DNA from 2 places in the Halobacillus sp. SY10 genome. Region 2 is predicted to be linked to the other one. Evidence: predicted binding sites of a transcription regulator. Region 2 holds the regulator's gene; the other holds the start of a gene.
The links. The regulator LexA, encoded in region 2, represses DNA repair genes until DNA is damaged. The targets are predictions, from matches to a motif close to CGAACATATGTTCG.
Positions count from the first base shown of each region.

Region 1 (15,792 bases), 1.3 Mb from region 2:
ATTGGTTTGATCGGTCGTGAATTCATCTTCGTTCTGCACCGGATGCGTGAAGAGAAAACCCCGTTCTTTTCTTCTGCGAAAAAAGGCATTCGTATTCTGGGTGTCATCCCCAAGGGTCCTGCCGATCAAATGGGACTCGCGCCAGGTGAGGTCATTGAACGTGTGAATGCGATTCCTGTACGAACGGAAAATCAATTTTATGAAGCATTGCAAAATTCAGGGGCGTTTACGAAAATGGAAGTACGTGATGAATGGGGAGAAAATCGCTATGTGCAGCGGGCCATGTATGAAGGCGAACACTATGAACTTGGGCTCGTTTTCGTTGAACCTGCGACCCATGAAGAGTCGGTCGGTTTTTTCTAAAATGATTGGAATCGGAACGGTTATCTTCTCCTTTAAAGTCCTGGAAGATAACCGTTCTATTTTTAAAAAGGGGAGAATCCATGCAGATGCTACATATTTTGAATGGTGAAGAAATGAAAAAGGCTTTTCAGCGTAATGGACGTCTGGAGGGGGAGCCGGTGATTCCTTTCAATGAAGCGATGTGTGCCGGTGAGACTTGTGAAACGATCTTCTCGGAAGAATTTATAAAAACAAGGGCTTTGACTCATGGAGTTTCTGAAAGTGACTACAGACGGATTACCGTAGAAAAACTGGAAGCTGTCTTCCATGAAGGACGAAATCATCTCAAGTTATGGTTTGATGAAGATATGTTCTGTCAGATCAATCTTCTCACCTTACTGGCATGGCTCGATCTAATCGGTTACGAAGGGGAAGTTGAGCTTAGTTTAACTACTCAACAGTTCGAACGTCTCGCCTCGTATACGCTTCATGTAGCTGGATACCATTCCATGTATAAACAGGTTCTTATAAACCGGGCAGTTCCATCCGAAGTTTCTCTCCCTCCGCTCAAAAAGGGGATGGAGTTGTATTTACATTACAAGGATGCAGATAATGAACTTGTGAGATTCATCAAGGATCACCCTGATTTATCGGAAGAGAAGCTGGTAGTGTTGATGATTGGTACGTTCCGAGCGTATGGGTTAGGGGATGTTCAATATTTACAATTGATCAGGAGTGTACGAGCTTCTAATCAATAATTAGAAAAAGTAACTCCAATCGATGTGTATTTAGCGGTGTTGTCCATAACCATTCTGTTAATGAGGCTGTAGGTTCTCATTTATTCCCGCCATGCATACACTTTTCACAGTCCAGTGATGAAAATGATTCTCAAATTCATTGACAGAGCGTGTTCAAGCCCATAAACTAGGAGTTAGAGAAAATATATAGAATTCGTGATTTTTCGTGTAGCTCCAACAGCGATAGATTTCGTGAGACATAAAGGAGAGGTCAGATTATGGATACCCTGTTGGCGAATAATTTAACTCTAGGCTATGGAGATTCCATCATCATAGATTCATTGGATATTACGATCCCGAAAGGCAAAGTCACTGTACTCATCGGTGGAAACGGTTGCGGCAAGTCCACTTTGCTTCGTTCGATGGCTCGTCTACTGCGTCCAAAATCAGGGGAAGTTGTGCTGGATAGTGCGGATATTTCCAAAATGCGTACGAAAGATGTGGCGAAGAAGATGGCGATTCTTCCACAAAGCCCGACAACTCCTGAAGGTCTCAGCGTCTATCAGCTTGTAAAGCAAGGCCGTTATCCTTACCAAGGGTTCGCTAAACGCTGGTCGGACGAAGATGAAAAGGCTGTGACGCGTGCGCTTGAAGATACGAACTTGATGGAGTTGAAAGACAGAACGGTCGATTCTCTGTCCGGTGGGCAGCGTCAACGTGCGTGGATTGCGATGACTCTTGCTCAGGATACAGATATTCTCCTATTGGATGAACCGACGACTTATTTAGATATGACGCACCAGATTGACATTCTGGATCTGCTTTTTGATTTGAATCAGGACAATGGACGTACGGTTGTCATGGTGCTCCATGATATTAACCTGGCCTGTCGTTATGCAGATCATATTATCGCAGTGAAAGATAAAACGGTCTTCGCACAAGGGAAGCCGGAGGATGTCGTGACTTGTGACATGATGCAGCATGTATTCGAAATGCTTTGTGATGTCAGAGAGGATCCTCTTTTCGGTACACCGATGTGCATTCCGCATGGAAAAGGGCGTTGTTTGATCAAAGAAGCGCAGGCGGAAGCTCAGGCTCAACAAAAACAAACGGTATAACTCTCAAAAGCAATGTGCGCTGCACATTGCTTTTTTACATATCTGGAAAGGATTTCTGACTTTTTGGTAGAAAGATACATAGAGAAGCAGGAATGAAACATGATAACATGGTATACATGTGTAAATACGATTATATGATTGAGGGGATAATCCATGGAACGAGTGAAAGAATGGATGGATCAGGGAATCATAGCAGGGATTGCTGACCGCATTCCTCATGAACACTTGTTACATATGCTTATGGATGGAATATCCGACTATATCTTTTTTATGGAAGTCGTCGGAGAGAGACGATTTAAATATGTGTATATGAATGAATCTGCCAAAAACCATTCCCCGATCAAAGGAGCGGGATGGGAAGGCAAATACATAGAAGATCTTTTAAGTGAGGAACAAGCAGAGGCTTTAATTGAAGCCTATCAAACAGTTGTTAAGAAAAAAGAAGCCCTCACTTATGAAGATGAAATTATCATAAATGGAACACTTTTCAGAGGACATTCCGTGCTGACTCCTATGATGGACGAATCGGGAGAAGTGACCCACATTGTCGCGATTACGAGGAACATTACCGAAGTGATCGAAAAAGAACGCGATCTCAGCCGGATCAATGCCATGTATCGTTCTTTGATGAAGGATACGACAGACGCGATTTTGATTGTCGATACAGCCGGCAATATTTTAGAAGCGAATCGTGCATTAGAAGAGCTGTACGGCTATACGAAAGAAGAAATGCATGCCTCTTCGTTCCCGTTTGTCCCTTCGAACAGAATAGAAGAAGCGCACGAGCTTGTTCGTAAAGGGAAGGAAAGAGCGATTGCCGGTTTTGAAACGGTCCGTCAAAGAAAAGACGGAACGCTTGTGGATGTTTCGATCAGCGTATCTCCGATTCAGAACGAAGATGGGGAAACAATCGGCATCAGTTCGATAGTAAGAGATATTTCGAAAGATAAAACCGCTCAGAGGAAGTTGGAAGCGAGCAGATCCCGCTATCGGTCGTTGTTCAAACATAACCCACAGCCAATCTTGACGCTTACTTTCCAGGGGCTGATTAAGAAAGCGAACTCAGCTACATTGCGTCTCTTGAAAATTGAGGAAGATGACCTAGTGCAAACGTCTATCGTCGATTGGGTGCCAAAAGAGCAGAGAAGCTGGTTGAGGAAGCAGCTGTTAGAATCCTTTTTCCAAAACGGTACCCGGTTTGAAACGAGTTTTTGGATGGATGGAGAAGAGCGTATTTTACGAGTTTCTCTCGTTCCGATTATTAATGAGGGGCAGAAAGAAGGGATTTATGCGATCCTTGAGGACCGGACGGAACAAGTGAGGGCCCATGAAGCTTTAAGGCAGAGTGAGGAAAAGTTCCGCCTGATTGCCGATCATTCCAATGATTTGATCTCTGTCTTCTCACCAATGGGAGAGTTGGTTTACGCGTCTCCATCACAAAAGAAATTCTTAGGCCGCGCTCCGCATGAGATGTCCTCAGAAGAGCTCATGAAGCAGCTTGAGCCCGATGATTTAAATAACCTTTCCAATGCTTTTAAGTGGAGCGAAGGGAGTAAAGAAGCGTTTACGGTTTCCTTAACATTGAAAAGCCAGAATGGAGAGCCTGTCTGGTTTGAATGCAGAGGGACGCCGGTTGTAAGCGAGCAGAATCAGGTCAGCCATTTTGTCATCGTGGCCCGGGATATTTCCGAGCAGAAAAATTATGAAGAAAAGCTTGAGCGTTTTGCTTTTTACGATTATTTGACGGATTTGCCGAACCGGAGGCTGTTTGAAGACCGGGTGGAACAGGCCATCGCGAAGGCTGAACGGTCCGGTGAATCATTCGCCCTCCTTTACTTAGATGGGGACGGGTTCAAGTGCATCAACGATGAATATGGTCATGAAATTGGTGATGAATTTTTGTGCAGTGTCGGGAAGCGGATGAAAGAATGTATCCGGTCGGGGGATTCTGTCGGACGAATCGGTGGGGACGAATTTGCGATTCTATTGGAAGATATTGCGGATCGTGATCAAATCTATGAAGTATCCATGCGCGCGCTCGAGAAATTGAGAGAGCCTTATATCGTCAAAGGAGAGGAAATCCGTTCCTCTTTTTCTATCGGTGTCGCCTGTTATCCGGAAGATGGACGGACATTGGATGACCTGTTCCGGTCAGCCGACCAGGCTCTTTACAGAGGAAAGCGAGACGGGAAAAATCAGGTGCGTCTATACGAGCATCATCCTTAAAAGACGGAGCCCCCCATGGGACTCCGTCTTTTTTAGTCAGGGATTTCATTAAGATTGCTTATGATGTGTGTCGGGTTGATTCCAAGTTCCGGCCATTTTTGCTGTTTTCGGTTCACCCAGGCCGTATGGAACCCGTAGGAAGCTGCTCCTGTAATGTCCCAGGGATTACTCGAAAAGAAAAGGATCTCTCCTTTTTCAAACCCTAATTGTTCATGAGCGTAGCTGTAGGCATTGGGGTGAGGCTTGTAAACCTCAACATCGTCAGCGCTGAGTAGATTAAAGTCTTCTTTCAGCTGATTATTTTCTAAGAGAGGCTCTAACATCGAACGGGTCCCGTTTGAAAAAATGGTAAACGTTTTGTCTTGATGGTTTTGTTTTAACGAAGGGACCTCATCGTAAGGCTGAAGTTGTTCATATTCGTGCATCAGGTCTTCCACAACATCCGGTTTCACATCCACATTACTGTAAGCGAGGGCATCTAAAAGCGCCCATCTGGTAATGTCGGTGAATGGCTTGTATCCTTGGATCAACTGTCGGACGAGGAAATAGTGAACCTGCCGGCTGCGCCACTCTTCACTTACCTTAGGACCTTGGTCAGGGAAAAATTGATGAATCTTCTTCATGACGCTATGGACGTCAAATAACGTTCCATACGCATCGAAAACGTAAGCTTTATAGGTCATAGTTCAGACTCCTTTCCATTGATTAGGTTCCCCTTGGGGATTAGGGGTAAACAAGAAGTTAGGGGAGGGTGAAAAAATGAATACACTGCACCATGGCTACTGGACATTTTTTGCAACTAGAAAACAAAGGTACACCGGCTGGTTTATTTTCGGGAGCCTTTCACCAGATATCGTGTATTATGTCATGTTCATCTATTTAAGTGTAAGAAGACAGGCGTGGCAGGTGGTGGACGATGCCGATCCAATGCGATCGTTGTTTGGTTTAGTCCATGATCTGTTTGATCATCCTGTCGTTTTTGTTTTGCGGCATGCGGGTCATTCCCTGCTTGTATGGGGGATCTTTTTTGTCATTTTTTTGATCTGGAAAGGAAGAAGGCTCTCGATGTGGACCGCTTTTTCCTATGGGTGGCTTGGGCATGTAATCCTTGATATTCTTACCCATCATGATGATGCGGTTCCTATGTTCTATCCAATCAGCAGCTATACGTTTAAAAGCCCCGTTTCCTACTGGGATGATGATCATTATGCGAACGTTTTCTCGATGGTCAATACCTTGCTAATTGCGGTTTCTCTCCTCTATTTACTCGTTAGAAAAATCAGGGATAAACGTCGTTCACAAAAAGTTCATGACTCATGACGGCGCTTTCCTTTCTCTATCATCCAAAATTCGTGATATGATTTACTTAGGAAACAAACAATATTCATGACATCATGATCATAGATAGAGAAAGGGTAAGACGATGAAGAAATTTTCAATTCTAACTACATTCGTTACGTTTCTCGCATTGATCCTCGGAAACCTTGTCGTTGCGACGGATTCAGGGGACGCGTGTGGGACGACGTGGCCGGTTTGTAACGGAAAGATTTTTCCTGATATTACAGACTATCACGTCATTATAGAGTATTCACACCGTTTGATGGTCCCATTACTTATCATGCTCACTGCCATCAATGCTGTAGGTGCGATCTATAAATACCGTAAAAACAAATCTGTATTTATTTTAGCTATTCTAAGTTTGGCGCTGCTTGTATTTCAGTCTATGGTTGGAGGGTTGAACGTTCTCCTAGGGACACCACCAGGGTTCACGACATTCGACGTTACGTTCAGCCAGCTATTGTTAATCGTTCTCGTGTTGTTGAGTTACAGTCTTCATGAAAAGAAAATCGAGCTGAACCGGACGAGCTGGGCATCGGTATCTATGAGTTATCGTGCTTTTCTGCTGGGTTATATCGCCTATATTGGACAGGTGATTCTCGGTGCATTCTTTAAACACAGCCGCGCGAGCAATGTCATGATGGACATTCCAGCGATGGAATACTTGATCACAAGTGAGTCCGTTGCGAATGCCGTGTATTCTTTACACTGGGTAGCGACCTTTGTTGTCATTGTCGCAGCGATTTGGTTCGTCATCTACGCTTCAAGGTTCAAATACCATATCGCGTTGTCCTGGGCTTATTTGATCTCTCTTCTGCTGAATGCAGTGGTAGGATTTATTATCGTCGTTACAGGAAACGTCGTGCTCGCTTCTTCGATGCATATGCTCATTTCTACGGTGACGATGGTCATCGGCGCTTGCATCCTCGGAGGATACTGGTTCAAACTGCAAAAGAAAACCATGAAAGTATAAGAAGAAAGCTGCCAACGCGGCAGCTTTCTTTTTTAGGGGTTTTATGGAAATTTCTGTATGACCTGGTCTGGAACTTTGTTCCAGACCAGGTCATACAGAAAATACCAATGAACTACGTGCAAAAGAAAAAGAGCCGTTTGGTAACGGCTCTTTATTGGAAGAGTTGCTTGATTTCTTCTTCGCTTAGGGAAGTAAGCATCGATTCTCCCGGTTGAATGATTTGGTCGACTAGATCGCGTTTCTTCTGTTGGAGCTGATAGATGCGCTCTTCGATCGTGCCTTCTGATATCATCCGGATGACTTGTACGACTTTTTCTTGACCGATGCGGTGCGCACGGCCAGCCGCCTGTTCTTCGATGGCCGGGTTCCACCAGAGGTCGTAAAGGATAACGGTGTCCGCACCTGTGAGGTTCAGACCGGTACCTCCCGCTTTCAAGGAGATGAAAAATGCATCTTTTTCTCCTTCGTTGAAAGCTTCGACCATTTCCATTCGTTTTTCCGATTTCGTGCTGCCATCTAAATAGAAGGCCTGTAACCCTTCTTTGGCAAGTTCATCGTGCATCTTGGTCAGCATGCTTGAAAACTGAGAAAAGATCAGCAGTCGGTGCCCGCCTTCTTTCAGCTCCCGCGTCAGTTCTTTCAACTGTTCAAGCTTTCCAGACTGTCCTTCGTAATTTTCAAGGAACAACCCGGGGTGACAGCAAATTTGCCTTAGTCTCGTAAGTCCGGCGAGAATTTCGAGTTTGCCTCGCTGTATGCCTTTCGTTGCAATTGTTTCTTGGATATCGTTTTGAATTCTTTCCAAGTAGGCGAGGTACACTTCTTTCTGTTCCCGTGTCAGCTCTGAATACTGGACGGTATCAATTTTATCTGGCAACTCATCGAGCACTTCTGTTTTCATCCGTCGTAAAATGAACGGGCGGGTCATCAAAGAGATCTTCTCCGGTTTTAATTGCATAAACTTTTTCTTACTCGTGAAAAATCCTGGCATGATGGTACGGAACAGCGACCATAGTTCCTGCAGGGAATTCTCAATGGGTGTACCACTTAAGGCAAAGCGATGTCTCGATTTGATCGATCGAACGGCCACAGCTGTTTTCGTCGTTTCATTTTTGATTGCTTGTGATTCATCGAGGACCATCGCGTGAAACTTTTGCTCTTCATAAGAAGTGATGTCCTGTCTGAGCAATGGATAAGATGTAATCCAAATATCTTTTTCTGCTGCTTCGTTCAGCGCTTCCTGTCTTGCCGTTGGATCCCCTGTCAAAATCTGTACCGACAATTTTGGTGCGAATTTTTCAAGTTCTTTTTTCCAATTGTATACAAGAGAAGCTGGAGCGATGATGATGGCCGGGTCTGTCATGTTCCCTTTCATTTTTTCATCTAACAAAAAGGTAATCGTTTGTATGGTTTTCCCTAATCCCATGTCATCAGCGAGCACACCGCCTAAACCGTAATGACTGAGCATTTTCATCCAACGAAAACCGGTTAATTGGTATGGTCGTAAGTCCGCCTGCAGACCTTCCGGAGGATCAATTTCAAAGGATTGAGGTGATTTCAGTCGATCCACAAGCTCTTGGAAAAGCTGATTTCTTTCTGCTTCATTCGGATTCAGTGCATCTTCCACTTGCAAGCTTCGTGCTGTTGAGACTTGGAAATGGTTGTTTTCTAAATCTTTTGTGCTCAACTCCAGATCATCGACGAGCTTTTGAAAACGATCGAAGGATTCGCTCGTCAAAGCCATGAGTGCACCGTCGGATAAACGGTAATACTTTTTCCGTTCAATGACGGCTTTAAGAGCTTCTGTCACATCGTTATCACTTATGCCATCGATGGTAAAATTGATATCGAGCCAATTGCCGTCGCTCTCCAGTTCAACCGACGTCTGCAGTTCGAGTGGTCGATCTTCCACAAGGGAACGGACGGAAGAGGAAAGGTAAACATCACTGTGCTCTTTTAGCTTTGGCAAGTAGTGATAAAGGAATTGATCCAGCTTGTCCTCGTCTTCAATATAGACCATCTCTCCATCAAACTTGAATTCGCCAAGTTCAATGATCTGCATGATTTCCTGCTCTGTCTGTCGATCGCGTCTTACAATCGTTTGATTGCTCAATGGCTGCTCATTGAACGGATCGATCGACAAGTCACCATATTGAAACTTAACATCAATCGTGAGTGTCCACTGTTGAAAATCCAAGTAGGTTTTAGCAACGAGTGACTCTTGCACAATTTTTTCTTGAGCGGAGCGATCAAGCTGTACATCTGCAATGGTCTCAAGCTCAGGAAGAACATACGATACAATTCCTTCCATATCATTGTGGCTTACCGTGTGGTTTCCATTCGAATTGTAAGGAAGGATGGTGTAAAGCGTTTGAAGGACCTCTTCCTGCTGAGCATCGACAGGATAAAAGCTGCCTTGTTTATAGAGAAGGTGGTAATCCGACAGGTAATCGTAATCTTTCAAATGATTCATGTGCATATGAAAGTGGCCTCGTTCTTCCGAAACGTAAAAAGAAAGGTTCGGGAACTCCTCTTCGAACCGGACGAGTCCCACGTTTTCCCCTCGCTCTATCACCTCTGCCTGTTGCTTTTCTAAAAGCGGAAGCAGTTGAGTAGCAAGCGTTGGAGAAACTTTTAATACTTTCGGTTCGGCTGAATTCCACTGTTGCTCATAAAATTGTTCTTGTTCGTAAGCGAGCTGTAATAGTCTTAGAATTTCCTTATCATCAGCTGAAAAGGAGTGTTCTGCGGGATCGTACGTGAACTTTTTTGTAATCCGGTATGCTTGATCTTTACGAATATGATCAAGCAGGTCACGGATGTTTTTAATCACATAGGGATAGTTTTCTCCGAGCTTCATTTCCAAGCCGAGGCTTTTTGAGCCAAGAATCGATTGTAGGTGAAGGAAATATTGGATTTGAAGAGGTTTCTTCAAGTCCTGTGCCCCTCGGTTTTCCTGACGCTGTCTGAAGGCCTCGAACAAGCTGACCGCAAACATCCGGTCCTGATTCGTCAAACCGGACTGGGATTTGCGGCCTTTTTCTGCTAGTTTCGGCGCCAGATCTTCTAACGTTTTTTCACGGATGGCGATCAGGACAGCCGCAATATGCTTACACTTGTAGTAGGTGGCATAAGCTGGACACTCACACGTCGCCTCCACATCTTCGTCCTCAAAAAAGAAAACACGGACTTCATAGTCGTGCGTTCCTGCAACGACCGCCCGCCATGAGCGAATCGCATTATTATGAGAAAGACCGTACACTTTCCCCCGGTCGAAATATTGCTTTCCACGTGTGTAAAAAGCTTGACCAGTAATTTTCTTTATATCGTTCGGTTGTAATAAGTAACTCTGCATAACTGGCATCCTTACTATCGTTTTTATCCCATTATAACAGGTTTGAACACCTAAAGAGAATGAGAGGGGTTTAGGAATAAATGTATGACCAGGTCATCCAGAATCTGGATGACCTGGTACACCAATATCTGGAAGATGTTTGTTTTTGTGATTGATTTTACATGTGGGTTATGCTAACTTTCAAAGTATAATCAAAAAATTCGACGAAGGCGCTTGAGTGTGTGAGCGCTTTTTTTATGGAGTGAATCTGCCAATGTAAAACGTATATCCTACCCATCCTAATGCATTGAAATTCTTAATAAACGGAGGATATCACGATGAGTCAAATACAAAACGAAATGAAAAAGCGCCGTACGTTTGCTATTATCTCCCACCCGGACGCCGGTAAAACAACAATGACGGAGAAAATGCTATTATTCGGAAACTTGATCCGATCTGCAGGTACGGTCAAAGGGAAAAAGTCTGGTAAGTTTGCAACATCTGACTGGATGGAAATTGAGAAGCAGCGTGGAATTTCTGTCACGTCCAGTGTGATGAACTTCCCTTATAAAGATTATCAAGTGAATATTTTGGATACACCCGGACACGAAGACTTCAGTGAAGACACGTACCGTACATTGACGGCTGTCGACAGTGTTGTCATGGTCATCGATGGAACAAAAGGGATTGAGGCGCAGACGCTCAAGCTGTTTAAAGTTTGTAAAATGCGCGGCATCCCAATCTTCACTTTTATCAACAAAATGGACCGTGAAGGCCGTGAGCCGTTGGAATTGATGGAAGAAATCGAAGAAACGTTGAATATTGAAACCTATCCAATGACATGGCCGGCAGGGATGGGCAAGCGCTTCTTAGGCGTCTTCGATCGTGAAAATGAGCAATTCGTTCATTACACAGGAAACGAGGAAGAAGAATACATTCCTTACAGCGAGCTTGATCAGCACCCTGAATTGACGGAAAATGCCACGTTCCAGGAATCGGAAGAAGAAATGGAAATGGTTGCTGAAGCTGGGGATACATTTGATATGGAAAAAGTGATGCGCGGAGATCAGACGCCTGTCTTCTTCGGAAGTGCTCTCGCCCCGTTCGGAGTGGAAACTTTCTTCAATTCATTCATTGATATGGCCCCTGAGCCGGCGCCGAGAAAATCGACAGAGGGTATCGTTTCGCCAGATCACGAAGAATTCTCTGGTTTCATCTTTAAAATCCAGGCCAACATGAATCCACAGCACCGTGACCGGATCGCTTTTGTCAGAATCTGCTCCGGAAAATTTGAACGCGGAATGAACGTTACGCTCTCCCGTACAGGAAAAACGTTCAAACTGGCTCAATCCCAGCAATTTGTGGCTTCTTCCCGTGGAACCGTAGAGGAAGGGTATGCCGGGGATATAATCGGAATCTATGATCCGAACGTCTACCGAATTGGGGATACCATCGTGACCGGAAAGTCCAATTTCGAGTACGATGAGCTTCCACAATTCCCTCCTGAATTATTTAAGAAAGTAACAGCGAAGAACGTCATGAAATCCAAGCAGTTCCGAAAAGGGTTGGAACAGCTTGTGCAGGAAGGCGCCATTCAGTTGTTTAAACGCTATCGATTTGAAGACTATATCATCGGAGCGGTTGGTGAGCTTCAATACGAAGTCTTTGAATATCGTATGAAGAACGAGTACAACGTGGACATTGAATTGACTCCTCTAGGTGAGCGCATCCCTCGTTGGTTGAAAGAAGATCAGGTGGATGAGTCGCTGTTTGATGAGCGAAACATGCTTGCAGAAGATCGAGAAGGCAATCCACTTGTCCTCTTTAAAAACGACTTCTCTCTACGTTGGTTCAAAGATAAAAATCCAGACATCGAGCTGACCGATCTGTTCGAAGTCAACGAATACAACCAAACGCTGAATTCTTAATAAGCGAAGCACTTTGCAATCTGCAAAGTGCTTTTTTTATCGTTGAAAATGGGATAAACTGGAGGACCTGGTGTGGAATTTTATTCCACACCAGGTCCTCCAGTAATTGACAGTGCACACCCAGATGCGAATGTTTGTTCGTTCGATGTTAGAATGGTAAACTGTTGTGGTAAACTAAAAAGTACGAGTATAGACAATGAACGGAGGTTTTCGTCGTGGAGGAGAAGTTTGAATTAGTTTCACAGTATTCACCTCAAGGAGATCAACCGCGAGCGATTGAGGAACTTGTTCAGGGGATTGAACGAGGAGATAAGCATCAGACATTGCTCGGGGCCACAGGTACAGGAAAGACATTTACGATGTCCAATGTCATTGAGCGAGTAAATAAACCGACACTGATCATCGCCCATAACAAAACGCTTGCTGGACAGTTATATAGTGAATTCAAAGAGTTTTTCCCGAACAACGCTGTCGAGTATTTCGTCAGTTATTATGACTATTATCAGCCAGAAGCTTATGTGCCTTCATCAGATACGTTTATCGAAAAAGATGCGAGCATCAATGATGAGATTGATAAATTGCGTCACTCAGCGACCTCTGCCCTGTTTGAGCGGAACGATGTCATCATCGTTGCCAGTGTTTCTTGTATCTATGGTCTCGGTTCTCCCGACGAATACCGCAGCCAGGTGCTTTCTATTCGAACGGGAATGGAAAAAGACCGTGATGAGTTATTGAGAAACCTTGTAGATATCCAGTATGCAAGAAATGATATCGACTTTCAGCGCGGGACGTTCCGAGTACGTGGGGATTCGGTTGAAATCATCCCCGCTTCAAGAGAGGAACATGCGATGCGGGTGGAATTTTTCGGAGATGAAATCGACCGCATTCGTGAAGTCGACGTACTGACTGGTGAAGTTGTCGGAGATCGAGACCACGTAGCGATTTTCCCTGCTTCACACTTCGTCACGCGTGAAGAAAAGCTGAAAAAAGCGATTAAAAATATAGAAAAAGAGTTGGAAGTCCGTCTGAAGGAATTGCGTGACCAAGATAAATTGCTGGAAGCCCAGCGTCTTGAACAACGGACAAATTATGATCTGGAAATGATGAACGAAATGGGCTTTTGTTCTGGAATCGAAAACTATTCGAGACACCTGACTTTCAGAGAAGAAGGCGCAACACCTTATACCCTGCTTGATTATTTTCCGGACGATTTCCTTATGATGGTGGATGAGTCTCACGTTACGCTTCCTCAAGTGAGGGGAATGTATAACGGGGACCGAGCGCGAAAACAAGTATTGGTGGACCATGGTTTCCGACTGCCTTCAGCAATGGATAACAGGCCGCTCATGTTTCCTGAATTTGAAGAACATATCAATCAGATTGCTTATGTTTCCGCGACCCCGGGTCCTTATGAAATTGAACATACACCGAAAATGATTGAACAGATCATTCGACCGACAGGGCTGCTGGATCCTGAAATAGACGTCCGCCCGATCCATGGTCAAATTGATGACCTTGTAGGGGAAATCAATAAACGGAAAGATAAGAACGAACGCGTCCTCGTGACGACATTAACGAAGAAGATGTCTGAGGATCTGACCGATTACCTTAAAGACCTTGGAGTCAAGGTTGCTTATTTACACTCGGAAATTAAGACACTGGAACGTATTGAGATCATCCGTGATTTAAGGGTCGGGAAATACGATGTTATTGTCGGAATCAACTTGCTTCGTGAAGGACTGGACATTCCCGAAGTCTCCCTCGTCACTATTTTGGATGCGGACAAGGAAGGTTTCTTGCGCTCCGACCGCTCCCTCATCCAAACGATTGGTCGAGCGGCACGTAATGAAAACGGCCGAGTGATTATGTATGCGGATAAGATGACGAAGTCCATGCAGTTTGCGATTGATGAAACGTACAGACGTCGTGAAAAACAAATCGCTTATAACGAAAAGCATGGGGTCACACCGAAAACGATCAAGAAGGAAGTACGTGACGTGATTAAAGCGACGAACGTAGCCGAAGACGAAGCTGGTTATGATACAGGTAAGAAGCCTTCAGAAATGACGAAGAAAGAACGTCAGGAAATGATCGACAATTTGGAAACCGAAATGAAACAAGCCGCACGCGACCTCGATTTCGAACGGGCAGCCGAACTGCGTGATGTGCTGTTGGAATTAAAAGCGGAGGGATGAAAAGAGTATGGCCAGTAAACATATCAGTATTAGAGGAGCACGCGCTCACAATTTAAAAAATATCGATATCGACATCCCGAAAAACAAACTGGTCGTCATGACCGGTTTGTCCGGTTCAGGGAAGTCTTCTTTGGCCTTCGATACGATTTATGCGGAAGGACAAAGACGCTACGTTGAATCACTAAGTGCCTATGCACGACAATTTTTAGGTCAGATGGACAAACCCGATGTGGATTCCATAGAAGGCCTGTCCCCGGCAATCTCTATCGACCAGAAAACAACCAGCCGTAACCCACGATCAACCGTAGGTACAGTAACGGAAATTTATGACTACCTGCGTCTGTTGTTCGCCCGCATCGGTCGTCCGACCTGTCCGAAGCACGGAGTGGAAATCAGTTCACAAACGGTTCAGCAGATGGTCGACCGTGTGATGGAATATCCGGAAAGAACGAAACTCCAAATCCTTGCACCGGTTGTATCTGGTAGAAAAGGGGAACACGCTAAAGTCTTTGAACAGCTCCAGAAGGAAGGGTATATCCGCCTTCGAGTCGACGGGGAAATGCGCGAAATTTCCGAGGAAATAAATCTCGAGAAAAATAAAAAGCACTCGATTGAGGTCGTCATCGATCGAATCGTCGTAAAAGAGGGTGTGGAAGGCAGACTTTCTGACTCTATTGAGACAGCTCTTAAACTTGGTGGCGGGCACACGATTGTGGACGTTATCGGTGAAGAAGAGCTGATGTTCAGTGAGCACCACGCATGTCCAATCTGTGGTTTTTCCGTTAGTGAATTAGAGCCGAGAATGTTCTCATTCAACAGCCCTTATGGAGCTTGTAACCGATGTGACGGGTTAGGCACACAGCTTGAAGTTGACATAGACCTTGTGATCCCGGATTGGAGTCGCTCCTTGAATGAACATGTGATTGCTGCCTGGGAACCGCAGAGTTCTCAATACTATCCTCAGCTTCTGAAAAGTGTTTCCGACCATTACGGAATCGATATGAATAAACCGTTCCGTGACCTGCCGGAAGAACATAAAGAGAAAGTGCTTTATGGAAGTGGTGAGGACAAAATCTACTTCCGCTACGAAAATGACTTTGGAAAAGTAAGGGAAAACGATATTTTCTTCGAGGGTGTCATTCCAAACATTTCTCGCCGTTACCGTGAAACGAGCTCTGATTACATTCGTGAACAGATGGAAAAGTACATGGCTCAAAAACCGTGTCCGAAATGTAAAGGAAATCGATTGAATGAAGAAGCGCTGGCGGTCTTGATCGATGGAAAGCATATCGGCATCACAACCGATTATTCCGTGACTGAAGCGAAGGAGTTCTTCGAGGCCCTTGAGTTGACAGAAAAAGAAGAAACGATCGCCCGTATGATTCTTAAAGAAATTTGCGAACGTCTCAGTTTCCTAGCGAACGTAGGCCTGGATTATTTAACCCTCTCGCGTTCGGCAGGGACACTATCCGGTGGTGAAGCCCAGCGTATACGTCTGGCGACCCAAATCGGTTCTGCCCTTACTGGTGTTTTATATGTGCTCGATGAGCCATCGATCGGCCTTCACCAGCGTGATAATGACCGTTTGATCAATACCCTGA
Region 1 covers NZ_CP174345.1:3,332,384-3,348,175, reverse strand. Annotated here, with positions in the region: gene ACJA3J_RS17160 (PDZ domain-containing protein) at 1-363, shown strand, start outside; gene ACJA3J_RS17155 (hypothetical protein) at 444-1,100, shown strand; gene ACJA3J_RS17150 (ABC transporter ATP-binding protein) at 1,358-2,197, shown strand; gene ACJA3J_RS17145 (PAS domain S-box protein) at 2,351-4,423, shown strand; gene ACJA3J_RS17140 (haloacid dehalogenase type II) at 4,456-5,106, opposite strand; gene ACJA3J_RS17135 (metal-dependent hydrolase) at 5,183-5,743, shown strand; gene ACJA3J_RS17130 (heme A synthase) at 5,847-6,734, shown strand; gene ACJA3J_RS17125 (SNF2 helicase associated domain-containing protein) at 6,886-10,089, opposite strand; gene ACJA3J_RS17120 (peptide chain release factor 3) at 10,407-11,996, shown strand; gene uvrB (excinuclease ABC subunit UvrB) at 12,212-14,191, shown strand; gene uvrA (excinuclease ABC subunit UvrA) at 14,199-15,792, shown strand, end outside.
Region 1: a site for LexA is predicted at 12,124-12,137, ahead of uvrB (excinuclease ABC subunit UvrB). Genes of this name have one in related genera too.

Region 2 (15,792 bases):
CTTAATATAATATCGTTGGTCTGGGTCATAAAAAAGCTCCTTTAATTTTTCTCTAGTATCATCTTAATATAAATCCTCTCTAAAATCCACGGCTTAGAACCCCTGAAAATCAAAGAGTCCTGCAAGATAGGAAGTAAGCATGGTCATCCAATCAAAATAAAGAGCAATTCCGACGAGGATCATAATATACCCGCCTATCTTAACAATTCCCGTACTATGGTTTTTAATCCAACTCAATTTGCCAATAAAGAACGACAAGGCTAAGAAAGGAATGGAAAAGCCAAGGGAATAAGACAGCATCATGACTAAGAAAAGTTCCGGAGAATCAGCCGCTAACGAAAGGACGGCCGCTAGTATAGGACCTGTACAAGGCGTCCAACCAAGTGAAAATGTAAGTCCGATAAGAAACGTGCCTATGTAACCAGAGGGTCTATTCTTGAAAGTTATCTTCCGGTCTTTCATTAAAAAATCAAAGTTGAATACGCCAATAATAACAAATCCGAAGAAAATAATCAGAATGGATCCTAAACGTCGGATCACGGATTCATATTGTATGAAAAACTGTGCAAAAAACGACCCTGAAAATCCTAAGATCAAAAAAATCGTCGTAAATCCTAATAAGAATAAAACCGTATGGATCAAACTTGCTCTTTTCAACATCCCATTGTCTTCTTTTAATTCATGCACACTCATCCCAGTAATATAGGAAAGGAATGCAGGGTACAGAGGAAATACACACGGGGATATAAATGATAAAAACCCTGCTCCAAAAGCAAGGAAAAGATTCACATCCATTCAATCATCACACCTTCATTCATAGTCGCCTCCTATTGTATCAAAGCTTCAGGCCTAACACGATGTTTATCTTGTGAACATCTACAGAAGTTCCCATAGAGAAAGCCTTCTTTCATTCGCGAAAGAAGGCTTAGTGTCATTATTTCATTTGATTGTTCATTGAACGCATCATCTGATTGATTTTCTTCTGAGACGGCTTCTGGCCCATCTGCATCATCAGTGTGCGTAACATTTGTTCGTTAATTGGCGGGTTCTTTTTCAAATAGTTCATCATATACTTTCTTGCGATGAAGAAGCCTAGAGCTGCACCACCGACAAGAGTCAATAAAGCAATGATGATGACCCAAACGATCCCCAATGTCATGACTTCGTCTTCCTCCTTCGTGTTGTCTCCCATAACAGTATAGTAAAACGTTCTCTAGAATACAATAGTCGTTTCAATATGACCGTAATCCAGACGCTACTAAACGAATCAACCGTTCATTAGATAAGCAAAAGCCTCCCACATGAAAAAAGGATCTCATCTTCTAGGAACGACGATGACCGTACCAGAGACAACAATCATTCTTATGCCTATTATATCACATAGAGCAGGGAAATCGAAAATGGTTGTCCCTACTATTTACCGCGAATTTTCAAGAGCAGATTGAAATTCACGGCATAAAAAGAAGCTGCCTTAGGAACAGGCAGCTTCTCCCTAGTTTATTTCATCAAGTTTTCCGCATGCTTCACTACGTTTTCTACAGTGAAACCATAGTTCTCAATCACAGTATTCCCTGGAGCAGAAGCACCGAACTTGTCGATTCCGATGACGGAACCATCCAAACCTACATAACGGTCCCAACCGAACGATGCGCCCATTTCAACTGCCAGACGTTTGCGGACAGAAGAAGGAAGGACTTGTTCTTTGTATTCTTTAGGCTGAGCTTCAAAGCGATCGAAGGAAGGTACACTGACAACACGGACGTCGTAACCATTCTTCTTCAATTCCGCTTGAGCTTCAACAATCAATTGTACTTCAGAACCTGAAGCAAGTAGGATCGCATCCGGCTCTTCTTTATCGGAATCGCTAAGGATGTACGCCCCTTTCTTCATTCCTTCGTATGCAAGTTCCTCTGTACCTTGAAGGGTCGGTAACCCTTGGCGAGTTAGGACAAGTGCTGTTGGAGTCGATTCAGACTCTAAAGCAAGTCTCCATGCCGCATTGGTTTCGTTCCCATCCGCAGGACGAAGGACGGAAAGGTTTGGCATCGCACGAAGAGAAGCCAATTGTTCCACAGGTTCGTGCGTCGGACCATCTTCTCCAACGGCAACAGAGTCATGAGTGAAGACGTAGTTCACAGGTAGGTTTTGCAGAGCGGACAAGCGGACCGCTGGACGCAGGTAGTCACTGAAGACAAAGAATGTACCCGCATATACGTTAAGTCCACCATGAAGACCCATTCCGTTTAAGGCAGCCGCCATGGCAAATTCACGAACTCCGAACCAGATGTTTCGACCTGCGTAGTTGTTACGTGAAAAGTCTTCTTCATCTTTGACGGCCGTTTTATTTGAACCTGCAAGGTCGGCACTACCACCAAAGAAGTTAGGGATAGCTTTTGAAAGAGCGTTGATCGCATCTCCAGAAGCTGCGCGTGTCGCAGGGCTGTCTTCGCCCACCTGATAAGTTGGAAGACTTTGATCCCAGCCTTCAGGAAGCTCTCCGCGAATCGCACGCTCAAACTCTTCCGCAAGCTCTGGATGTGCTTCTTTGTACTGAGCTATTAGGTTGTTCCAGGATTCTTCTTTATCCTGACCATTTTGCTGAACCTTTTCTTTAAAGTCCTGATAGACCTCTTCAGGTACGTGGAATGGCTCGTGATCCCACTTGTAGAACTGTTTAGCTGCCGTTCCTTCCTCTTCTCCTAAAGGAGCACCGTGGGAGGCAGACTTACCAGATTTATTAGGAGATCCATACCCAATAACCGTTTTCACTTCGATCATTGTTGGTTGATCTGTATTCGCTTTTGCTTTCTCAAGTGCCTGAGCAATATCCTCTGTGTTCGTACCATCCTCTACGCGAATCACCTGCCATCCATAGGCTTCATAGCGCTTTTCAACACTCTCGCTGAAGGAACGATCAAGGTCGCCATCAAGAGAAATATCATTGGAATCATAAAGAACGATCAATTTACCTAGACCAAGGTGACCGGCAAGAGAAGCTGATTCCTGGGATACCCCTTCCATCAAGTCCCCGTCACCACAAATGGAATAAGTGTAATGGTCAACGACATTATAACCTTCACGGTTATATTTCGCTGCAAGGTGAGCTTCAGCCATTGCCATTCCGGTCGCCATTGCAATACCTTGTCCAAGGGGACCTGTAGTTGCTTCTACACCGTCTGTGTGACCAAACTCTGGGTGACCAGGGGTTTTGGAATCCCATTGACGGAAGGACTTAAGGTCGTCCATCGTCACGTTATAACCGGATAAGTGGAGCAAGCTGTAAAGAAGCATAGATCCGTGTCCAGCAGATAGGACGAAACGGTCGCGGTCGAACCAGTTCGAGTTTTTCGGATTATGATCCATGAACTGAGTCCATAGCGTATATGCCATCGGTGCTGCACCCATCGGCATCCCCGGGTGTCCGGAGTTTGCTTTTTCTACTGCATCGATTGTTAAAGTTCTAATCGTATTGATTGATGTTTGTTCAAGGCTGTTTGCCATGTTCAACATTCCCCTTTCGTTTCAGGTATATGTACCATGTATTATCCTATAATGAAATTCATTTTGAAACAAGCGTTGTGCGAAATCTTTGCACAACCTCCCACCTAATTTCCCCCTTATTAAGGGTTTTAAACAAAAAAACCGCATTCGAAAATTATCGAACACGGAGATTTAAAAATTAGTTCTTTTTTTCGTTTTCCTGCATTTGACGGAGCTTCTTAGGTGTCACGTCATCCCCATTCGGGTCGATGACGGTAACTCCTTTCAGCTGATTCTTGAAAGATTGACGAGCATTTTTCAAGTATTCCTGACGCAGTTTCTGCTGTTCCGCTTTTTCTTCCTTCGAAAGTTCTTCCTGCTTGGATTTATTCGCTAGTTCATTTATACGATTAATTTTTTCTTTAGATAACATAGATCCTTCTCCTTTACTCATAGTCTGGATCGTAAAAACATGAAAAAGACAAGAAATCCACAGATCCTTGTCCTTAAACTATATATTACCGTGATTCTTCTTCTTTTTCAAGCGATAGGTATTCCTTGTATCTGCGATGAACCGTAGCCTTCGATACATCATATCCAAGGCCTCTTAGTGTCGCAGCGATATCTTTAAACGTCAGCTCATTTTTCCTTAACCGGACCACTTCTTCAATAGGAAATTCGATTCTCTCACGACCTGGCGCCTGGTCCCGATTGGATAAATTGATTGATGGGTCATAGCCGCCCTCAACAGCTTTTCTCATTCCCCGGCGTATTTTCATATTATGTATTTTTCTCTGGTATTCCTCTACGATCCCCACAATCTGTAAAACCATAGAATCCGACTCTGATAACTGCAACTCTCCCTGATTTGATAAAGAATACACCTTAATATTCAACCGATTCAATTGATGAAACAATGCGATTTTCGTATTCCCACGTCCCAATCGAGTCTCATCCTGAATCACCAGAGCTTCCGCACGCCCGGAAGAAAAATATTCCAGCATACGGAAGATCCCGTCCCGCTCAATATCGTAACCACTCGCTTGTTCTTCAATACATTCCACAACTTCAAATTCGTGACTCTCTGCCATTGAAGTCAACTCGGTTCTTTGGCGGTTTAATGATGTCACTTGAGCTTCTTTTTCCGTACTTACCCTGCAGTATAAAATCACCTTCAATTGAATGTTCCTCTCTCTTTCTCTATTAAACAGCTGTGACCATAGAATAATAGAGAATGATAAAACTAACAATAAAAAGAATAATGTAGGTGTAGTCCAGCTTCGATAATTTGTTAAACATACATAACCCCTCCGTTTTCATAGAACGAACGTTCTTAAGAACCTGTGTTCGCGTTTGTTAATTTTATTATATACGAACACAGGTTCTTGTCAATGGTTTTTTTCGAACGCGTGTTTGTATTTTTGAATCATAAGTGGTACAATGTGGTTACTATAATCCTATGTACGAGGTGCTAATCTATGAGTAAACTTTCAAAACGGCAGCAGGAAATACTAGATTTTATTAAAGAACAGGTTTTAATGAAAGGATATCCACCATCCGTAAGGGAGATCGGTCAATCCGTTGGTCTCGCTTCAAGTTCAACAGTACATGGTCACTTATCCAGATTAGAGAAAAAAGGCTATATTAGACGCGATCCGACGAAACCTCGTGCCATTGAAGTAATTGAATTGGAAGAAGATCACAGTATTCCGAGAAGTGAAGCCTCCTACGCTCCAGTAATCGGTAAAGTCACGGCCGGTTCCCCGATTACAGCTGTAGAGAATATCGAAGAATATGTCCCGCTTCCAGATACACTCGCAGGATCGGATGACAACACGTTCGTCCTGATCGTCCAAGGGGAAAGTATGATTGAGGCAGGAATTCTAGACGGCGACATGGTCATCGTCAGACAACAGCAAACCGCTCAGAACGGTGACATCGTCGTGGCGATGACAGAAGATGAAGAAGCAACTGTAAAACGATTCTTCAAGGAAAGAAATCACGTTCGTTTACAGCCTGAAAACGCAACAATGGAACCAATCCTATTACAGGACGTATCCATTTTAGGGAAAGTCGTCGGTCTATACAGAACCGTACATTAATTGAAAGAGGCGAGTTTTGTTAAACTCGCCTCTTTCTTTATTTTTTGTCATGCTCCATAACTTTTCCGGATGGAGGTTAAAGGAAATACAGACAATATATTATTTTTTCTGAACGTTCTCACTTGTTTTCGTTCATAGCAGTAAGCAATTACATATTCATCCTGAATGTCGACCACTCTAACCACCCGTTGAGACAAATCGCCTTTGTGGTTGATATAGATCCATTCCAACTTCATCTTTTCGAGTTTTGAACGTTGGATTAATGCTTCCATTGGTGACACCTCCATAACAGGAACGTTTGTTCTTACTAACATTATATGTAACACATCCCCCAAAGTATACGACCAAAATCTTGGAATTATCTTCACCCCATTCAAATTGTTCCGTGAGGCAAAGAAAAACCCTTGAAGCTATTAGCTTCAAGGGTTTTAAGGTTTAATACGTCTGTAAATATTGTTCGCGTTCCCAGGGATGAACCTGTGTACGGAACATATCCCATTCAATTTCTTTCGCTTCGATGAAATGTTCAAATAGGTGTTCGCCGAGAGCTTCTACCATGATTGGATCTTGATGCAGCTCTTCCAATGCATCATACAAAGTAGCAGGTAGGTCTTTAACTCCGTGTGCTTCACGCTCTTTCTTATCCATCACGTAAATGTTCCGATCGACAGGAGCTGGTGCTTCCAGTTTATTTTCCACACCATCAAGTCCAGCAGCAAGAAGGACTGCCATCGCCATGTATGGGTTCGCTGATGGATCCACACTCCGAACTTCGATTCTTGTGCTCAAACCACGGGATGTTGGAACACGTACGAGCGGACTACGGTTCTGACCGGACCATGCTACATAACATGGAGCCTCATACCCTGGTACAAGACGCTTGTAAGAGTTGACAGTAGGGTTTGTCACGGCTGTGAAGTTCGTTGCATGCTTGATGATGCCTGCTGTAAACTGGTAAGCCACTTCTGACAGTTGTTCCTTCCCTTTCTCATCAAAGAAAGCATTACCCTTTTCGTTGAAAAGAGACATGTTCGCGTGCATACCAGATCCATTCACGCCAAACAACGGCTTAGGCATGAACGTTGCATGCAAGCCATGTTGACGTGCTATCGTTTTGACGACAAGTTTGAATGTTTGAATATCATCACAGTGCTTGACGGCATCCGCATATTTAAAGTCGATTTCGTGCTGACCTGGAGCGACTTCATGGTGAGAGGCTTCAATTTCAAAGCCCATTTCCTCAAGCTCAAGGACGATGTCACGACGGCAGTTTTCACCAAGATCGGTCGGTGCCAAGTCGAAATAGCCGCCTTTATCATTCAATTCCATCGTCGGTTCGCCTTTTTCATCTAATTTGAATAGGAAAAATTCAGGTTCTGTACCAATGTTGAAAGCAGAAAATCCGAGTTTCTCCATTTTTTTGATGTTACGCTTTAAGTTATAGCGTGGGCATCCTTCAAAAGGAGTTTGGTCTGGGTTGTAGATGTCACAGATGAATCGTGCGACCTTCCCTTTTTCTGAAGTCCAAGGGAAAACGACGAAGGTATCCAGGTCTGGAACCAAATACATGTCCGACTCCTCGATACGAACGAATCCTTCAATGGAGGACCCGTCAAACATCATCATGCCATCAATAGCTTTATCCAACTGGCTTAGTGGAATTTCCACGTTTTTGATCGTACCAAGCATATCCGTGAACTGAAGACGGATAAACTTGACGTTTTCCTCATCGATTTTTTTGTAGATTTCTTCTTTTGTTAAACCCATTGAATTTCTCCTCTCAACACAAAATTAATGGAAGAACCTTGACATTTCTCCCTGTCTGATTGCTAATTTACCTTGTCTTCCCGCTGTGAATAGTTCTCGTTGCAGCATACGACGTAGTTCTTTTTCGGTAAGTTCATTATGAACTTCCTTCACTTGATCCTCGTCATATACTTCATTATCTGGCTGATCGTTCAGCTTCAGAACTTTCTTGATTCCGGCCATGTTCACACCTTGATCGATCAAGTCTTTGATTTCAAGCAGCCGATCAACATCATTAAATGAGAACATGCGACGGTTCCCTTCTGAACGGGCCGGCTGAACCAGCTCGTGCTGTTCGTAGTACCGGATCTGCCGTGCAGTAAGGTCTGTCAATGATTGAACAATCCCCATCGGGAATAACGGCATAGAACGACGAATTTCATCACTCATCGATGTGCCACCTCCCCATAAGAATGATACTTTAATTATACGTCACGCAAGGGATATGTCAACATATGTGAGGAATGTTCACACAATTTGGGGCTATTTTTTGAAAGGGTTATCATTCCCTCCGCTTCAAAGTTTAACCATACCCTCTTCGATCAACTGCTCTACCGCTTGTACGACAGCGATCTTTACATGCGCGTAGGTCAATCCACCTTGAACGAATGCCGTATATGGGGGACGAATAGGACCATCGGCCGTCAATTCAAGACTCGCGCCTTGAATGAAAGTACCCGCAGCCATAATAACTTCATCCTCGTATCCAGGCATGGCGCTCGGTTCTGGTTTGAAATGAGAATTTACAGGAGATGCCTGCTGAATGGATTGACAGAACCTGATCATTTGTTCAGCCGTATTGAAATTTACGGATTGAATCAAATCCGTCCGCTTCACATCATAAGCCGGAGATGTGTCGAAGCCCCATTCACTTAAATATTTAGAAGTGAAAATAGCTCCTTTCAAAGCTTCTCCTACAACATGTGGTGCGAGGAAAATCCCTTGATACATCTCTTGCAGGCTGTTTAAACTCGGCCCTGTTTCTTTCCCTAACCCCGGAGCCGTCAGTCGATAGCTGCATTTTTCAATCAGGTGTTCATGTCCCGCAATATAACCCCCGACTCTGGCAATCCCGCCTCCCGGGTTTTTTATTAATGAGCCAGCAATCATGTCAGCACCTACTTCAAGCGGTTCTTTCATTTCTACGAATTCACCATAACAATTGTCAACAAAAATTATCACATCGTCTTTTGTGTCACGAACGAACTGAATGATGGATTGTAACTCGCCAATAGTAAATGAAGGACGATCCTCGTATCCTTTGGACCTTTGGATGGCTACGACCTTCGTTTTTTCATGTATAGCTGCTCGGATTCTATCATGAGAAAAAGCCCCACTTCCTTCTAAAGGAACGGTTTGATAGCTGATACCAAAATCACTTAAAGAACCTGTATCCTTATTGTCTTCAGAACCAATGACATCTCTTAGGGTGTCATAAGGATCTCCAGATATGTAAAGCAGTTCATCCCCCGGGCGCAGGACACCGAATAAGGCGGTCGTGATCGCATGCGTTCCGGAGATGAGCTGAGGTCTGACAAGGGCATCTTCCGCTTTGAATATTTCTGCATACAATGCCTCTAGTGTGTCTCGCCCAAAGTCATCATAGCCATAACCTGTCGTCGGATTAAAGTGAGAATCGCTGACCCTCAGTTTATGGAATGCCTTTAATACCTTTTCTTGATTGTACTCGACAATCTCATCAACCATCTCGTGTTGGTTCTTGATCTCTTTTTCTACATGGTGTTTCAATTCTTGAATGTTCATGATGAGTCCTCTTCCTATCTTGCAGAATTTCGTTGAATAAACGTTTTGTTCAAATTTATAATATTTGATGTTTCAATGGGTGCTCAGGATGGATGAAACCATGAAGAGCATAGCCTTCTTTTTCCTCATAAAAATGGATGCTCGTGATCATACTGTAGGCCTTGAATTGCTGCAATCGTTTCCCTTCAGAAGCTGGCACGAAAACGTCATACTCATACCACTCATCCTTTAAAACCTCTTCGATTTTATGAAGAACACGTTTACGGTCAATCGGATCATGAACGCTCACTGTCAACGATGGGAAGGAGTGTGGAATGAAATCCTCCTGCAGTAGATCTTTTTTATTATAAACGGTCAGGATCGGCAGTTGACCAGCTCCAAGTTCGTCCAACAATCTCAATACGGTCTTTTCCTGCTGCATGTGATCAGGGTGTGAAGCATCCACCATATGAACGATAAAGTCCGCTTCTGTTAATTCCTCTAACGTCGATCGGAAAGCCGCGATGAGCGTCGTTGGCAAGTCCTGAATAAATCCTACCGTATCAGAAAGGAGAGCCAAAAAACCAGAAGGAAGGCTCATTTGCCTTGTCAAAGGATCGAGTGTAGCAAACAATAAATCCTCTTCAAAGGACTGGCTGTCGGTCACTCTATTGAAGAACGTTGATTTACCAGCATTCGTATAACCGACGATTGCGACTTGAAAGGCACGGTTTTCTTTTCTCCGTTTTCGATACTGCTCCCGTTGTTTTACGACCGTATCCAACCGCTTCTTGATATCATCAATTCTACGTTGGATATGACGACGGTCGGTTTCCAGTTTGGTTTCACCAGGACCACGGGTACCAATCCCTCCACCTAACCGGGATAACGCTGTCCCTTGTCCGGATAGCCGTGGAAGTAAATATTGCAGTTGAGCAAGTTCCACCTGCAATTTCCCTTCCTTTGTACGCGCCCGTCCTGCGAAAATGTCCAGGATCAGCTGACTTCTGTCAATGACACGCACGCCGACCCTGTCCGCTATATTTCTAAGCTGGCCAGGTGATAACTCATCATTGAATATCACGAGTTCAGCTTCAGATTCCTCTGCTGCTTCTTTTATTTCTTCCAGTTTCCCCTCACCTAAATATGTAGCCGGGTGAACCCGGTCACGCTTCTGAGTAATAATTTTGCACACTTCTCCATCAGCGGTTTCCGTCAGTGATTGAAGTTCTTCCAAAGAGGACTGAAACCGTTCTTCTTGTTCGAATGGATCTTTTCGCGCAACTAACACGACCAATTCTTTTGACATCTGTCTCTTCACCTACTCTTCCGTCTACCTGTATCTTTCTCATCATAACAGAAAAATGTTTCCTATGAATGTACGACCGTTTAGATCAAGTCTGGTTCTTGTAAAGGAACATCAAAATCTTCCGCCTGAAGGGTCATCAGTGTTTTTTTCTTCGGATTCGGGGTGCTGATCACTCTCCAAGCATGTTTTCGAATCGCTTCTTCAATGAGGTTCCTTACATAGCGGGCATTTGAAAAGTTCTCTTCACGTCTGGTGTATACGTGGGCCAGATGCTGAAAAAGTTTTCGCTCCGCTTCTTTTGTTAAACAATATTCCCTTTCTTCAATCATTCCAAAAGCAATTTGCGTAAGTTCTTTCGCAGAATAATCCTTGAAAGAAAGCTGGATGGGGAACCGGGAAGCAAGGCCTGGATTTAAGGTCAGAAAATCCTCCATCTCATCCGGATATCCAGCAAGGATGATAATGCATTCATTATGATGATCTTCCATACATTTAACCAATGTATCAATCGCTTCTTTTCCGAAATCTTTTTCTCCACCTCTTGCTAATGAATAAGCTTCATCAATAAAAAGGACGCCCCCCAATGCTTTATGGATCAGGTCCTTCGTCTTTTGAGCCGTATGACCGATATACTCTCCTACAAGATCACTCCGATCGGCTTCGATGAATTGGCCCTTATCAAGCACCCCGACATCGCGGAATAAAGCAGCAACCATCCGCGCGATGGTCGTTTTTCCCGTGCCGGGGTTTCCATAAAAAACCATGTGCAGAACTTGCGCATTCGACTTCAATCCTGCTTCTTCTCTTTTCTTAGAAACGAGCACCTGTGCATAGATTTCTTTTACCCTGGTCTTTAAATCCTCCATCCCAATGATGGAATTGAAAAATTCCTCGATTTTCAGAAAAGGGGCGCCTGTCTGCTTGAGGGCGGCTGCTTTCCGATCAGGAATCGCTTTTTCTTTAGAATCATTCAACACAATATTGATTGTGCTGTTTGGTCTCACCGTTTTAGCCTGGGGTTGCACATCGATCCCTCCTCATTCTTCTTCATCATACGCATAGGTGGGGTTACCTGTGACAAACGCCCAAGGATGATTATGCAGATCATTTCCTCCATCCATGAAAGAAGCGGATGCCTTTAAAGGCACCCGCTTTTTTGCTTCCATTTACACTATTCTTTATCCAATGAAACATTTTTTACAGGAGCAAATGTTGAAATTGCATGTTTGAAGATCAATTGTTGCTTTCCTTCCGTCTCCAACAAGACAGTAAAATTGTCGAAGGCTTTAACGATGCCTCTCAATTGAAAGCCATTGAGTAGAAAGACAGTCACCTGCATGCGTTCTTTCCTTAATTGATTCAAATAATTGTCTTGGATATTAACCGATTGGGCCATGGATCTTCCTCCTCTTTTCTATCTGTAATAATACGATTCTACGCATTAGTCTATCTTTCCTGCTAAATCGCCTAAAATTGTTTCAAATTTCTCCTCATAGTTCGAAGGAGATACTTCATACCAGTTGATATCCATTTTGTTCTTGAAGTACGTGTACTGACGTTTGGCATAGCGCCTGGAATTACGTTTAAGCAATTCAATAGCTTCCCCAAGTGTACATGAACCTTCGAAGTAAGGAATCAATTCCTTATACCCAATCGCCTGCATTGATTGAGAGTCCTTCAATCCTTGTTCATAGAGATTTTGAACTTCTTCTAACAAACCCTGTTCAATCATTTGATCGACCCTACGATTGATACGATCGTACAGTAATTCCCGGTCCATCTCCAGCCCGATTAACAGTGGGTTAAAAGGAGATTCTTTCTGCTGCTGATGATGGCGCTCACTCATCATCTGGCCTGTCGTTTCATAAACCTCAAGGGCTCTTAGTACACGTCTTTCATTATTCGGATGAATTTTTTCTGCTTGTTCGGGGTCAATTTCAACAAGGCGTTTGTACATATAATCTCTGCCATTTTCCTTCCATTCTTTTTCAAGCTTCTCCATGATGGAAGGATCCTTTTTTTGTTCTGAAAAATGGAAGTTAAAAAGTGTTGCTTGTATGTATAAGCCTGTCCCCCCTACCAAAACCGGAAGCTTCCCCCGCTCATGAATTTCCCAGATTAACGCTTGCACATTCTCCTGGAACTCAGCAACTGAAAAGTGCTCCGCAGGATCTTTAAAGTCAATCATATGATGCGGGATGCCCTGCATCTCCCCTTTGGTCACCTTCGCTGTTCCGATATCCATCGTCCGGTAAATCTGCATAGAGTCTCCACTAATCACTTCTCCATTAAAACGCTGAGCGATTCGGATCCCCAGATTCGATTTTCCGACTGCTGTAGGACCGACCACTGAGATCACCAATGGTTTCACACTCCCACCTCCTTCACACGTCTCTATTATACATGAATGGCTCTACAATCATACCTCAGCTCATAAACTAACGCAATCCGTTACCACTACTAACGAGTTCCGTTACAAATATTCAAAATATTCGTTAGTCGTACTATCGCATTTCGTTAGTCTGTGTTATAGTATAGAAAAGGAGGCGTCTTAAAGTGGTTCATGAAAGAATTCGTTCACTTAGAAAAGAAAGACGTTTAACACAATCGATGTTAGCTGAAAAAGTCGGTGTGTCCCCACAAGTCGTGTCGAATTGGGAACGGAGTTACACTTCACCAGATCTTGAAGATCTCACGAAGATCGCTCACGCTCTCCATACCACCGCAGATTATCTCCTCGGGTTAAGTGATGAACAAGAGGATGAAATGCGCGAGATTAAGCAGCTCCTGGAAACGAAGGGATACACAAAACCTGTTTTTTTTGACAAGAAAGCATGGTTTGGAATTCAGCCGGAGGATATTAAACAAATCGATAACTATTTTCGTTTTCTTCTCCAGCAGAAGAACATCTCCTAATCCCCTACTCTGTCATTCGTACTTATATATAAGTTGATTATAAAAACATTATGTAAACAAAATAGCAAACAAAAAAGAGAGACTCCCGCTTCGGAGTCTCTCTTTTAATTACATCACACGTTTGAACATTTTTTCCATCTCATACTCTGAAAAGAAAACGATGATTGGACGTCCATGAGGACAAGTAAAAGGATCGGTCGACTTTCTCAAATCTTCTAAAAGATGAAACATATCGGTTTGGTTCAAATAATGGTTCGCTTTGATCGATCGCTTACACGACATGAGTATCGCCGCTTCTTCTCTTAGTTTAAGAATATCAATCCGATCTTCTTCCATCAGCTGCTGAATCATTTCATCAATAACTTCCTCTTCAAATCCTTTCGGGAACCACTGGGGGTGACTGCGCACGATATAGGTCGTGTCTCCAAATGGTTCAAAAAACAATCCCACTTTTTCCAGTTCGCCTTTGTACTCTTCCATCCTTAACGATTCAGCCTTCGAAAATTCAAAAGTCATCGGTACAAGGAGTTCCTGTACTTCATGGTCCACTTCCGAGAGTTTGTCTCTGAAGAATTCGTATTTGATCCTTTCTTGAGCCGCATGCTGATCGACGATATACATACCTTCCTCATTTTGAGCAAGGATGTATGTTCCATGCAGCTGACCAATCGGATGCATGGTCGGGACTCTTTTCTGTTCACGAGGAGGTCCTTCTTTTTCGACTTTATCTTCGGACTGTACGCTCTCTATTGAAGCAGAGGTATCTGTGTCGAATGTCGGGTTCATCTCTTTGATTAACTCTTCCTGTTTTTTTTGGAAACCGTCGTCTTGGAGTAGTCCTTGCTCACTTTTCACTAAATGGTCCACCGTGGATTCCCGCTCGCGATGAGCATCCTCCTCCCTCGTATGGTAGAGGTTAAAGGATTCCTGTGTCGTTTTTTCTTTTGCAGGCTTAGATGCCGGCTGTGACACATCAGGAATGAGTGTTTGTTTGCGAAAGGCCTGCCGAACGGTCTCTTCTAATAAATCATACAATTCCTTTTCTTTACTAAAACGCACTTCCATTTTAGATGGATGAACATTGACGTCGACTAGGATTGGATCCATGTCTATATTTAAAACGACAATCGGACTTTTCCCGATCGGCAACAGGGTATGATAGCCTTGCAAAACAGCTTTATTTAAAGGAATGCTCCGAATGAAACGACCGTTGATAATCGTTGACATATAATTTCTTGATGCACGGTAAACTTCGGGTTTCGCAATATATCCATCCACCTTAAAGTCCGCGGTTTCCATCTCTATCGGGATCATTTTTTTAGCGACATTCATTCCATAAATGTTCGCTATGACTTGGAGGAGATCTCCACGTCCATTCGTCTTAAAGATCTGCTTTTCATTATGAGTACAAAGGAACTGCACTTCCGGATGGGCTAAGGCCGTACGATTTAAAACATCCGTCACATGACCTAGCTCGGTATGAATGGTTTTCATATATTTCAACCGGGCCGGCGTATTGAAAAACAATTCCTCAACCGTAATGTCTGTTCCTTTTCTCGCATCACTTTTTCCTCTGGAGACGAGATGTCCTCCTTCGAGATTCATTTTCGTCCCAGCACTGTTTCCAGTAGAGGTTTGGATACTCAAGCGGCTCACTGCAGCGATACTTGCTAATGCCTCTCCCCGAAAACCGAGGGACCGGACATGGAAAAGGTCATTTTCATCAAGAATTTTACTCGTTGCATGGCGATGAAAAGCAATTTCACAGTCCTCTTCATCCATTCCCGCACCATCATCGGTAATCCGGATGCGCTGCAATCCGGCTTCCATTAAATCAATCTTCACCCATGTGGCACCTGCATCAATACTGTTCTCTACCAGTTCTTTGACGACAGAGGCTGGGCGTTCAACAACTTCTCCGGCCGCTATTTTGTTGGCTAGGTGGTCTGGCATCAGTCGGATCCGCGCCATCTCTGTTCCTCCTTTACGATTTCAAACGTTTTTGCAATTGGTACAATTCATTCATAGCGTCCATCGGAGTCATTTCCATTAGATCTAATGACTGTAGACGCTTTTCTATATGAGAAGCCTGCGGTTCCATTGTCCGCTTTTTCTCCGGCTTCGATTCTTCAACAAACAAACTTAGCTGCTCCTCTTCTTCTGGGGAGGTTGAGGCTTCATTTTTGACGGGCCCATTTTCAAGCTGATCCAGAAGGGCGGTTGCTCTGTTGATCAGCGGATCAGGCAAGTGTGCAAGCTTCGCTACATGAATACCGTAACTTTCATCCGCAGGTCCATCTTTAATCTGATGGAGAAAGACAACATTGCCTTCATACTCTTCCGCTCGGACATGGACATTTTTTAAACGCTCAAGCTGTTCATCCAATGAGGTCAATTCATGATAATGGGTAGAGAATAGCGTTTTCGCTTTAATCT
Region 2 covers NZ_CP174345.1:2,076,064-2,091,855, reverse strand. Annotated here, with positions in the region: gene ACJA3J_RS10675 (Na(+)/H(+) antiporter subunit B) at 1-29, opposite strand, end outside; gene ACJA3J_RS10670 (cytochrome c biogenesis CcdA family protein) at 94-795, opposite strand; gene ACJA3J_RS10665 (YneF family protein) at 935-1,159, opposite strand; gene tkt (transketolase) at 1,498-3,501, opposite strand; gene ACJA3J_RS10655 (DUF896 domain-containing protein) at 3,680-3,913, opposite strand; gene ACJA3J_RS10650 (recombinase family protein) at 3,999-4,658, opposite strand; gene lexA (transcriptional repressor LexA) at 4,959-5,582, shown strand; gene ACJA3J_RS10640 (hypothetical protein) at 5,630-5,854, opposite strand; gene glnA (type I glutamate--ammonia ligase) at 6,018-7,349, opposite strand; gene ACJA3J_RS10630 (MerR family transcriptional regulator) at 7,374-7,778, opposite strand; gene ACJA3J_RS10625 (methionine gamma-lyase family protein) at 7,905-9,152, opposite strand; gene hflX (GTPase HflX) at 9,208-10,440, opposite strand; gene ACJA3J_RS10615 (AAA family ATPase) at 10,521-11,465, opposite strand; gene ACJA3J_RS10610 (hypothetical protein) at 11,478-11,606, opposite strand; gene hfq (RNA chaperone Hfq) at 11,612-11,836, opposite strand; gene miaA (tRNA (adenosine(37)-N6)-dimethylallyltransferase MiaA) at 11,882-12,811, opposite strand; gene ACJA3J_RS10595 (helix-turn-helix domain-containing protein) at 12,997-13,356, shown strand; gene mutL (DNA mismatch repair endonuclease MutL) at 13,465-15,327, opposite strand; gene mutS (DNA mismatch repair protein MutS) at 15,341-15,792, opposite strand, start outside.